2 regions of the Pantoea sp. sgz302252 genome follow, and region 1 is predicted to be linked to the other one. Evidence: predicted binding sites of a transcription regulator. Region 1 holds the regulator's gene; the other holds the start of a gene.

The links. The regulator sigma-54, encoded in region 1, starts transcription at its own class of promoters, with help from an activator protein. The targets are predictions, from matches to a motif close to GTTGGCACANNTTTCGCTNT.
Region 2: a site for sigma-54 is predicted at 2,165-2,184, ahead of glnK (P-II family nitrogen regulator). Genes of this name have one in related genera too.

The regions. Positions count from the first base shown of each region.
Region 1 covers NZ_JBLFJW010000013.1:48,665-53,060, reverse strand. Annotated here, with positions in the region: gene rapZ (RNase adapter RapZ) at 1-740, opposite strand, end outside; gene ptsN (PTS IIA-like nitrogen regulatory protein PtsN) at 774-1,265, opposite strand; gene hpf (ribosome hibernation promoting factor) at 1,323-1,610, opposite strand; gene rpoN (RNA polymerase factor sigma-54) at 1,633-3,066, opposite strand; gene lptB (LPS export ABC transporter ATP-binding protein) at 3,114-3,839, opposite strand; gene lptA (lipopolysaccharide ABC transporter substrate-binding protein LptA) at 3,846-4,396, opposite strand, start outside; gene lptC (LPS export ABC transporter periplasmic protein LptC) at 4,384-4,396, opposite strand, start outside.
Region 2 covers NZ_JBLFJW010000007.1:67,877-72,272, forward strand. Annotated here, with positions in the region: gene ACLW56_RS07315 (SmdA family multidrug ABC transporter permease/ATP-binding protein) at 1-209, shown strand, start outside; gene ACLW56_RS07320 (SmdB family multidrug efflux ABC transporter permease/ATP-binding protein) at 202-1,980, shown strand; gene glnK (P-II family nitrogen regulator) at 2,237-2,575, shown strand; gene amtB (ammonium transporter AmtB) at 2,609-3,892, shown strand; gene tesB (acyl-CoA thioesterase II) at 4,137-4,396, opposite strand, start outside.

The DNA.
Region 1 (4,396 bases):
CAGCCAATCGCCACTGTCAGATAGCTGCGATTGTTGGTTTCCAGCATAGGTAACCATAGCTCAAGATAACTGCGTGTTTGATAGATAAAATTGTGAACTTCTGTGTGCCTGTCGAGGAACGCCGCCACCGGTTTATCGAGGCCGGTCATTGGGCGGAGTTTCGGGTCCCAGTGCGGGTTTGGCAGGAAACGCACGTCAAACACATAATCCGCATCAATCGGGATTCCGTGTTTAAAGCCGAACGATTCAAACACCATTGTCAGCTCACGCTCTCGCTTGCCCAGCAGGCGAGTACGCAGCATTTCTGCCAGCTCGTGGACTGACATTTCCGAGGTGTCGACAATCAGGTCTGCGCGGGAACGCAACGGTTCCAGCAGGTCGCTTTCCTGATCGATGGCGCTTTCCAGTGACAAATTCTTGCTTGAGAGCGGATGCAGGCGACGCGTGTCGCTGTAGCGACGAATCAACGTGTTGCGGTCAGCATCAAGGAAAAGCAGCTGCGGAGAGAACGTCTCCGGCAGGTTTTGCATCGCCTGTTCGAAAATCTCCGGAGATTCCGGCATGTTACGGACATCAATGCTGACCGCCGCAGACATCTGCCGGTCAGCAAGGCTTTTCGCCAGTTCGGGCAACAGCACTACTGGCAGGTTATCCACGCAGTAAAAGCCCATATCTTCCAGCGCGCGCAGGGCAACAGATTTACCTGAGCCCGAGCGGCCGCTGACGATCATCAGTACCATCAGCCGTTTCTCCTTACGACAACCACGCTCCCGTTAGGCATCATCATCACTGACCTCTTCGCCAGTGATAATTTCATACAGTTCCTGATCGCTTTGCGCGCTGCGCAGGCGACGGCAGATAGTCTTATCCGCCAGGCGTTTTGCCACCAGCGAGAGAGTATGCAAATGGGTTTTGGTTTGATCGGCTGGCACCAGCAGGGCAAACAGCAGATCGACCGGCTGATTATCAATCGCATCAAAGGCGATAGGCGTTTCAAGTTGCACGAACACGCCGACAGCGCGGAGCGTATCCTCTTCCAGCTTACCGTGAGGAATGGCGATACCGTTACCAATGCCTGTACTGCCCATTTTTTCACGGGTCAGGATCGCTTCGAATACCACCTGCGGCGGTAAATTCAGCTGTTTTGCGGCCAGTTCACTGATAATTTCCAGCGCGCGCTTCTTACTTTGGCAGTGAACTGCACTGCGGGTACATTCCTGGTTAAGGACATTGCTCAGTTGCAGAGCCGAATCGTTGTTCATCATAATTTCACCTGCGTACCGCCTGACCCGAAGGACCGGGACAGGCGTACGCCCGGACAATTAGTGTTGTTTCAGTTTATCTTTATGTTTGGTCAGCTGGCGTGCCAGCTTATCAATCAGACCGTCGATGGCGGCATACATATCCTGCCCTTCCGCACTGGCATGAATTTCGCCCCCGTTCACATGCAGGGTGGCGTCCGAGATATGAGTCACTTTTTCCACTTTTAACACAATATAGACCTGATTGATCCGTTCGAAAAACTGCTCAAGCTTCGCAAATTTTGCATTCACAAACTCGCGCAGAGCGTCAGTGATTTCGACGTTGTGTCCTGTGATATTGAGCTGCATAGTGTCTTCCTTATCGGTTGTGTCAGACCAGCTGTTTACGCTGGTTGGACGGCGGAATGGATAAAGACTCTCGGTACTTTGCAACGGTGCGGCGTGCCACCATGATGCCCTGTTCGGACAGCATGGAGGTCAGCTTACTGTCACTCAGTGGTTTCGCGGGATTTTCCGCGGCAATTAACTTCTTCACCAACGCTCGAATGGCCGTGGACGAGGCTTCGCCGCCGCCTTCGGTATTCACATGGCTGGAGAAGAAATACTTAAGCTCAAAAATGCCTCGTGGGCTGTGAAGATACTTTTGCGTTGTCACGCGCGAAATCGTGGATTCATGCATTTCCACCGCCTGGGCGATATCCGCCAGCACCATGGGTTTCATGAACTCTTCGCCTTGCTCGAAAAACGTCTGCTGTTGTTCAACGATGCAACGACTCACCCGCAGCAGCGTGTCATTGCGGCTTTCCAGGCTTTTAATGAGCCATTTGGCTTCCTGCAAATTACTGCGAATGAATTGGTTGTCAGCCTCGTTTTTAGCGGTATTGCACATCCCGGCATAGTGCTGATTAATTTGCAGGCGCGGAATGCTGTCAGAATTGAGCTCGACAGTCCAGCGGCCGCTGATTTTACGGACCAGCACATCAGGGATGACATACTCCGGCTCGCCGGTCTGAATAGACTGACCCGGGCGCGGATCCAGCGATTGTATTAGCGTGACGGCTTCTTTCAGCACGTCTTCTTTGAGACGTGTGACGCGCATAAGAGAACGAAAATCGTGGTTCGCCAGCAGATCGAGGTGATCGCTAATGATCTTTCGGGCTTCTTCAAGCCACGGCGTCTCTTTGGCAAACTGAGAAAGCTGGATCAACAGGCAATCGCGTAAATCTTTCGCGGCGACGCCGACAGGATCGAAGCGCTGAATGCGCTTGAGCACCGCTTCCACTTCATCCAGATCGAGCTCTTCATTGCCGATGCTTTCGAGGATCTCTTCGACGGTGGCCGTGAGATAACCCGTGTCATCAACGGCATTAACGATAGAGGTCGCGATGGCGCGATCGGTGTCGGAAAAGGGGGTCAGCTCCACTTGCCACATCAGATAGTCCTGAAGCGATTGAGTGGTTTCACCCTGATAGACAGGTAATTCGTCATCCTGATAATCAGTACCGGTGCCGGAAGGGGTTCCCGCGGTGTAGATTTCGTCCCAACTGGCATCGAGCGGCAGCTCGTCCGGCATCTCTTTTTGTTCGAGTGCATCGACGGTGTCGAAGGCTTCGTTGTCAGTTTCTTCTTGCGAATCAACTTCTTCGTGAAGATCGGTTTGCTCAAGCAGGGGATTACTCTCCAGCGCTTGCTGAAGTTCCTGTTGCAGCTCGAGCGTAGAAAGCTGCAACAAGCGAATAGCCTGTTGCAGTTGCGGCGTCATGGCGAGCTGTTGACTGAGCCTTAATTGCAAACCTTGCTTCATAATCAGGGCAAATATCTCCGACCAGAATGTCTGTAGTCACTACCCTATCAGAGTCTGAAGTCTTCCCCAAGATACACACGCTTAACATGTTCGTCTTGAAGGATTTGTTCTGGCGTGCCGTGGGCAATCAGATGCCCCTGGCTTACGATGTAAGCACGTTCACAAACCGCTAACGTTTCACGAACGTTGTGGTCGGTGATGAGCACACCAAGACCGCTGTCGCGCAGATGCTCAATGATGCGTTTGATGTCGATGACCGATATAGGGTCAACACCGGCAAACGGTTCATCGAGCAGGATAAATTTCGGATTTGCCGCAAGCGCACGGGCAATTTCGACACGGCGGCGCTCGCCCCCGGACAGCGCCTGACCGAGGCTGTCACGCAGATGTTCGATGTGAAACTCTTCCATCAGCTCGTTGGCACGATCAACGCGTTGCTCATTGGTGAGGTCATCACGGATTTGCAATACTGCCATCAGGTTGTCGAACACGCTCAGACGGCGGAAAATAGAGGCTTCCTGCGGCAGGTAGCCGATACCCCGGCGTGCACGTGCATGCAGTGGCAGCAGGCTGATGTCTTCATCATCAATAATGATGTTGCCAGCATCGCGGGACACAATGCCGACCACCATGTAGAAGGTGGTGGTTTTACCTGCACCGTTTGGCCCCAACAGGCCAACGATTTCACCCGAATTGACCGTCAGGCTGACGTCTTCAACCACCCGACGTCCCTTATAGGCTTTCGCAAGATTCTTCGCAGTTAATGTTGCCATAACGTATTAGTTACTCTTCTTTTGCTCAGCCGGTTTGTTGGCGCCGCTCTTATCCTGCAGCTGCGACGGTACCAGAACGGTTGTTACGCGCTTACCTTTTTCGCTAAACGCCTGCATTTTCTGCTCTTTCACCAGATAGGTAATTTTGTCACCGGTGATATTGCTGTCGAGCTGTTCCAGATAAGCCTTACCGGTCAGGACGACCAGATCGCTGGCAACCTCGTAATGCATTTTAGAAGCGTGGCCTTTAACTGGCTTTCCGCTGTCCTGCATCTGATAGAAGGTGGCTGGATTACCGTAGCCATCAATCGTCTCTTTGCCTTTTTCGCCCGCAGGACGAGTCACCACAACCTTATCGGCATTAATCTTGATACTGCCCTGCGTCACGATAACGTTGCCGGTAAATGTGGCCACGTTGCCCTGCATGTCGAGGGATTGCTGATCGGACTCAATGTGAATCGGCTGATCGGTATCGCCCGTCAACGCCAGCGCTGGCAGACTGGCGGCCAGCAAAGCGCTGGCAAGAGCAAGCTTGAGGCTGAATTTATTTGTTTTGA
Region 2 (4,396 bases), on a different contig from region 1:
GCACCGTCATTATCAGCGCACACCGTCTGTCAGCGCTGACCGAAGCGAGCGAAATCATTGTTATGCAGCATGGGCATATCGCCCAACGCGGCGAGCATGAACACCTGGCGATCCAGTCAGGCTGGTATCGCGATATGTACCGTTATCAACAACTTGAGGCGGCACTCAACGATGCACCGGACGAGCAAGAGGAGGCCGCCAATGCGTAGTTTTGGACAACTGTGGCCAACCCTGAAACGCCTGCTGGCATATGGCTCGCCGTGGCGTAAACCGCTCGGCATCGGCATGGTAATAATGTGGATTGCTGCGGCCGCCGAAGTCACCGGGCCGCTGCTGATAAGCTACTTCATCGATAACATGGTGGCGAAAAGCTATCTGCCGTTGGGCATTGTGGCTGGGCTGGCTGCGGCCTATGTGGGTTTACAGCTGCTGGCGGCTTCGCTGCACTATGTTCAATCGCTGCTGTTTAACCGGGCGGCGGTGGGCGTGGTGCAGCAACTGCGTACCGATGTGATGGATGCCGCGCTGCGCCAGCCGCTGAGCGAATTTGATGTGCAGCCTGTCGGGCAGTTGATCTCGCGCGTGACCAACGACACTGAAGTTATCCGCGATCTCTACGTCACGGTCGTTTCCACGGTATTGCGCAGTGCAGCCCTTATCAGTGCGATGCTGGTGGCGATGTTCAGTCTCGACTGGCGAATGGCGCTGGTGGCGATTGCTATCTTCCCGGTGGTGATTGTCGTGATGGTTATCTATCAGCGTTACAGTACGCCGATTGTGCGCCGCGTCCGTGCTTATCTGGCGGACATCAACGACGGCTTTAACGAAGTCATTAACGGCATGAGCGTTATCCAGCAGTTCCGCCAGCAGGCGCGTTTTGGTGAGCGCATGGGTGAGGCGAGTCGTTCGCATTATATTGCCCGCATGCAGACGCTGCGTCTGGACGGTTTCCTGCTGCGCCCGCTGCTGAGCCTGTTTTCTTCGCTGATCCTCTGTGGCCTGCTGATGCTGTTCGGGCTGACGACCAAAGGAACGATTGAAGTGGGCGTGCTTTATGCGTTTATCAGCTATCTCGGCCGTCTGAACGAACCGTTGATTGAACTCACGACGCAACAATCGATGCTTCAACAAGCGGTCGTGGCGGGCGAGCGTGTGTTCGAGCTGATGGACAAGCCGCGCCAGAACTATGGCGGCGATCCGCAGCCGCTGCGTAGCGGTTCAATTGACGTTGATAACGTTTCATTCGCTTATCGCGGCGATAGGCTAGTGCTGCAGGACATCAACCTGAACGTGCCTTCACGTCATTTTGTGGCGCTGGTTGGGCACACCGGCAGCGGCAAAAGCACGCTGGCCAGTTTGTTGATGGGCTATTACCCGCTCAGCCAAGGGGAAATCCGTCTTGATGGACGTCCGCTTTCCTCGCTCAGCCACAGCGTGCTTCGTCAGGGCGTGGCGATGGTTCAGCAGGATCCGGTTGTAATGGCAGACTCCTTCTTTGCCAACGTGACGCTGGGGCGAGACATCAGCGAAGAGCAGGTGTGGCAAGCACTGGAAACGGTACAGTTGGCGGAGCTGGCTCGTGGCTTAGATGACGGCATTTACACCCGTCTGGGCGAGCAGGGCAATAATCTCTCCGTGGGGCAGAAACAACTGCTGGCACTGGCTCGTGTGCTGGTGGATACGCCACAAATTCTGATCCTCGACGAAGCCACAGCCAACATCGATTCCGGCACGGAACAAGCCATTCAGCAGGCGCTGGCAGCGGTGCGTGAACGCACAACGCTGGTGGTGATCGCACACCGTCTGTCGACCATTGTGGAAGCGGATACCATCATGGTGCTGCATCGCGGGCAGGCGGTTGAAAGGGGTACTCACCAGCAATTGCTTGAAGCCAAAGGCCGTTACTGGCAGATGTATCAATTGCAACTGGCGGGTGAAGAGCTGGCGGCAAGCATCGAAGAAGAGTCGCTTATCGCCTGATGCACCACTATCAGGCAATCTGATAACACCAGCGCAAGCTGGTGCAAAAGTGAAACGCACCGTGCACTACGCTGGTGCGTTTTTGTTTCTGGCCTTGTGTCCGCTGTGCTTGCCCATCCGCTTTCCGACTCATTCCTCCCCCATAAAACGCCTCCACACTTCATGTAGTGGCCAGATTTTTATTTCTGGCACGCCGCTTGCTTTACCTCCTACGTGTTAGCCGCAGCCATTACCGAATTCTGACTGGAGGGGATCTATGAAGCTGGTTACCGTGGTAATCAAACCATTCAAACTCGAAGACGTGCGTGAAGCGCTGTCTTCCATTGGTATTCAGGGGCTGACCGTTACCGAAGTGAAAGGCTTCGGTCGTCAGAAGGGCCATGCCGAGCTGTACCGCGGTGCCGAATATAGCGTCAACTTCCTGCCTAAGGTGAAAATCGATGTCGCTATCGCCGATGACCAGCTTGAAGAGGTTATCGATGTGATCAGCAAAGCGGCCTACACCGGCAAAATTGGCGACGGCAAAATCTTCGTCGCCGAGCTGCAACGCGTTATTCGTATTCGTACCGGCGAAGCCGACGAAGCGGCACTGTAATTCTCAGACCACACAGTGATAGGGATCGAGAAAATGAATAAAGTACTGAAATTTGCCCCTGGTGTACTGGCTCTGCTGCCGGGTCTGGCGATGGCGGCTCCCGCTGTTGCTGACAAAGCGGATAACGCTTTTATGATGATCAGCACCGCGCTGGTGCTGTTTATGAGTATCCCTGGGATTGCGCTGTTTTACGGCGGCCTGATCCGCGGTAAAAACGTGCTCTCCATGCTGACGCAGGTCACGGTGTCCTTCGCACTGGTTTGCGTGCTGTGGGTGGTTTACGGTTACACCCTGGCGTTCGGGACCGGTGGGAATTTCTTCGGCAGCTTCGACTGGGTGATGCTGAAAGGCATTGAGCTGAAAGCGCTGATGGGCACCTTCTATCAGTACATCCACGTGGCGTTCCAGGGTTCGTTTGCCTGTATCACCGTTGGCCTGATTGTCGGTTCCCTTGCAGAACGTATTCGCTTCTCTGCGGTACTGATTTTCGTGGCCGTGTGGATGACCTTCTCCTATGTGCCAATCGCGCACATGGTCTGGGGCGGCGGCTTACTTGCAACACATGGCGCGCTGGATTTTGCAGGCGGTACCGTCGTGCATATCAACGCCGCAGTCGCGGGGCTGGTTGGTGCCTACCTCATCGGCAAACGCGCGGGCTTTGGCAAAGAAGCTTTCAAACCGCATAACCTGCCAATGGTCTTCACCGGCACCGCTATTCTGTATGTCGGCTGGTTTGGTTTCAACGCAGGTTCTGCAAGCTCAGCCAACGAAATTGCGGCACTGGCGTTCGTGAATACCGTTGTGGCAACCGCCGCAGCGATTCTGGCCTGGGTCTTCGGTGAGTGGGCTGTTCGCGGTAAACCTTCTCTGCTGGGAGCCTGTTCAGGTGCTATCGCTGGTCTGGTTGCGGTCACTCCGGCTTGTGGCTACATCGGGGTTGGCGGTTCGCTGATTGTTGGCATCGCGGCAGGTCTGGCGGGTCTGTGGGGTGTCACCGCACTGAAACGCTGGTTACGTGTAGATGACCCTTGCGATGTGTTCGGTGTTCACGGCGTGTGTGGGATTGTGGGTTGTATCCTGACCGGTATCTTCGCGGCGACTTCACTGGGCGGCGTGGGTTATGCCGAAGGTGTCACCATGGGCCATCAGGTGCTGGTACAGCTGGAAAGTGTCGCCATCACTATCGTCTGGTCTGCGGTTGTTGCCTTCATCGGCTACAAACTGGCTGACCTGACTGTGGGCCTGCGTGTACCGGAAGAGCAGGAGCGCGAGGGTCTGGACGTCAACAGCCATGGCGAGAATGCTTATAACGCCTAGGTAGACAGCAAGGCTCTCTCCTGGGGAGAGCCTTTAGTGTTTGCACCCTCGCCCTGTGGGAGAGGGGTTGGGGGAGAGGGCATCAGACAACTCAATCCTCGACGTTATCTCCATAGCGACGAAAGCCTCCGAATCGGAGGCTTTTGTTTTTTGGTGATATTGCCGGGCGGCACTGCGTTGGCCCGGCCTACTTTCCGGTTTGTAGGCCGGGTAAGCGTTAGCGCCACCCGGCAATCACGCAATATCAATTGCGGTTACGCATCACCCCTTCCTGCACCGTCGAAGCGACTAACACACCATCCTGGGTGTAAAACTCGCCGCGCACAAACCCGCGAGCGCTGGAGGCGGAAGTGCTTTCCACGCTATACAGCAGCCACTCATTCATATTGAACGGGCGATGGAACCACATGGAATGGTCGATAGTGGCGACCTGCATGCCTTTTTCGAGGAAGCCCACGCCGTGCGGCTGAAGGGCGACTGGCAGGAAATTGAAATCTGAGGCAT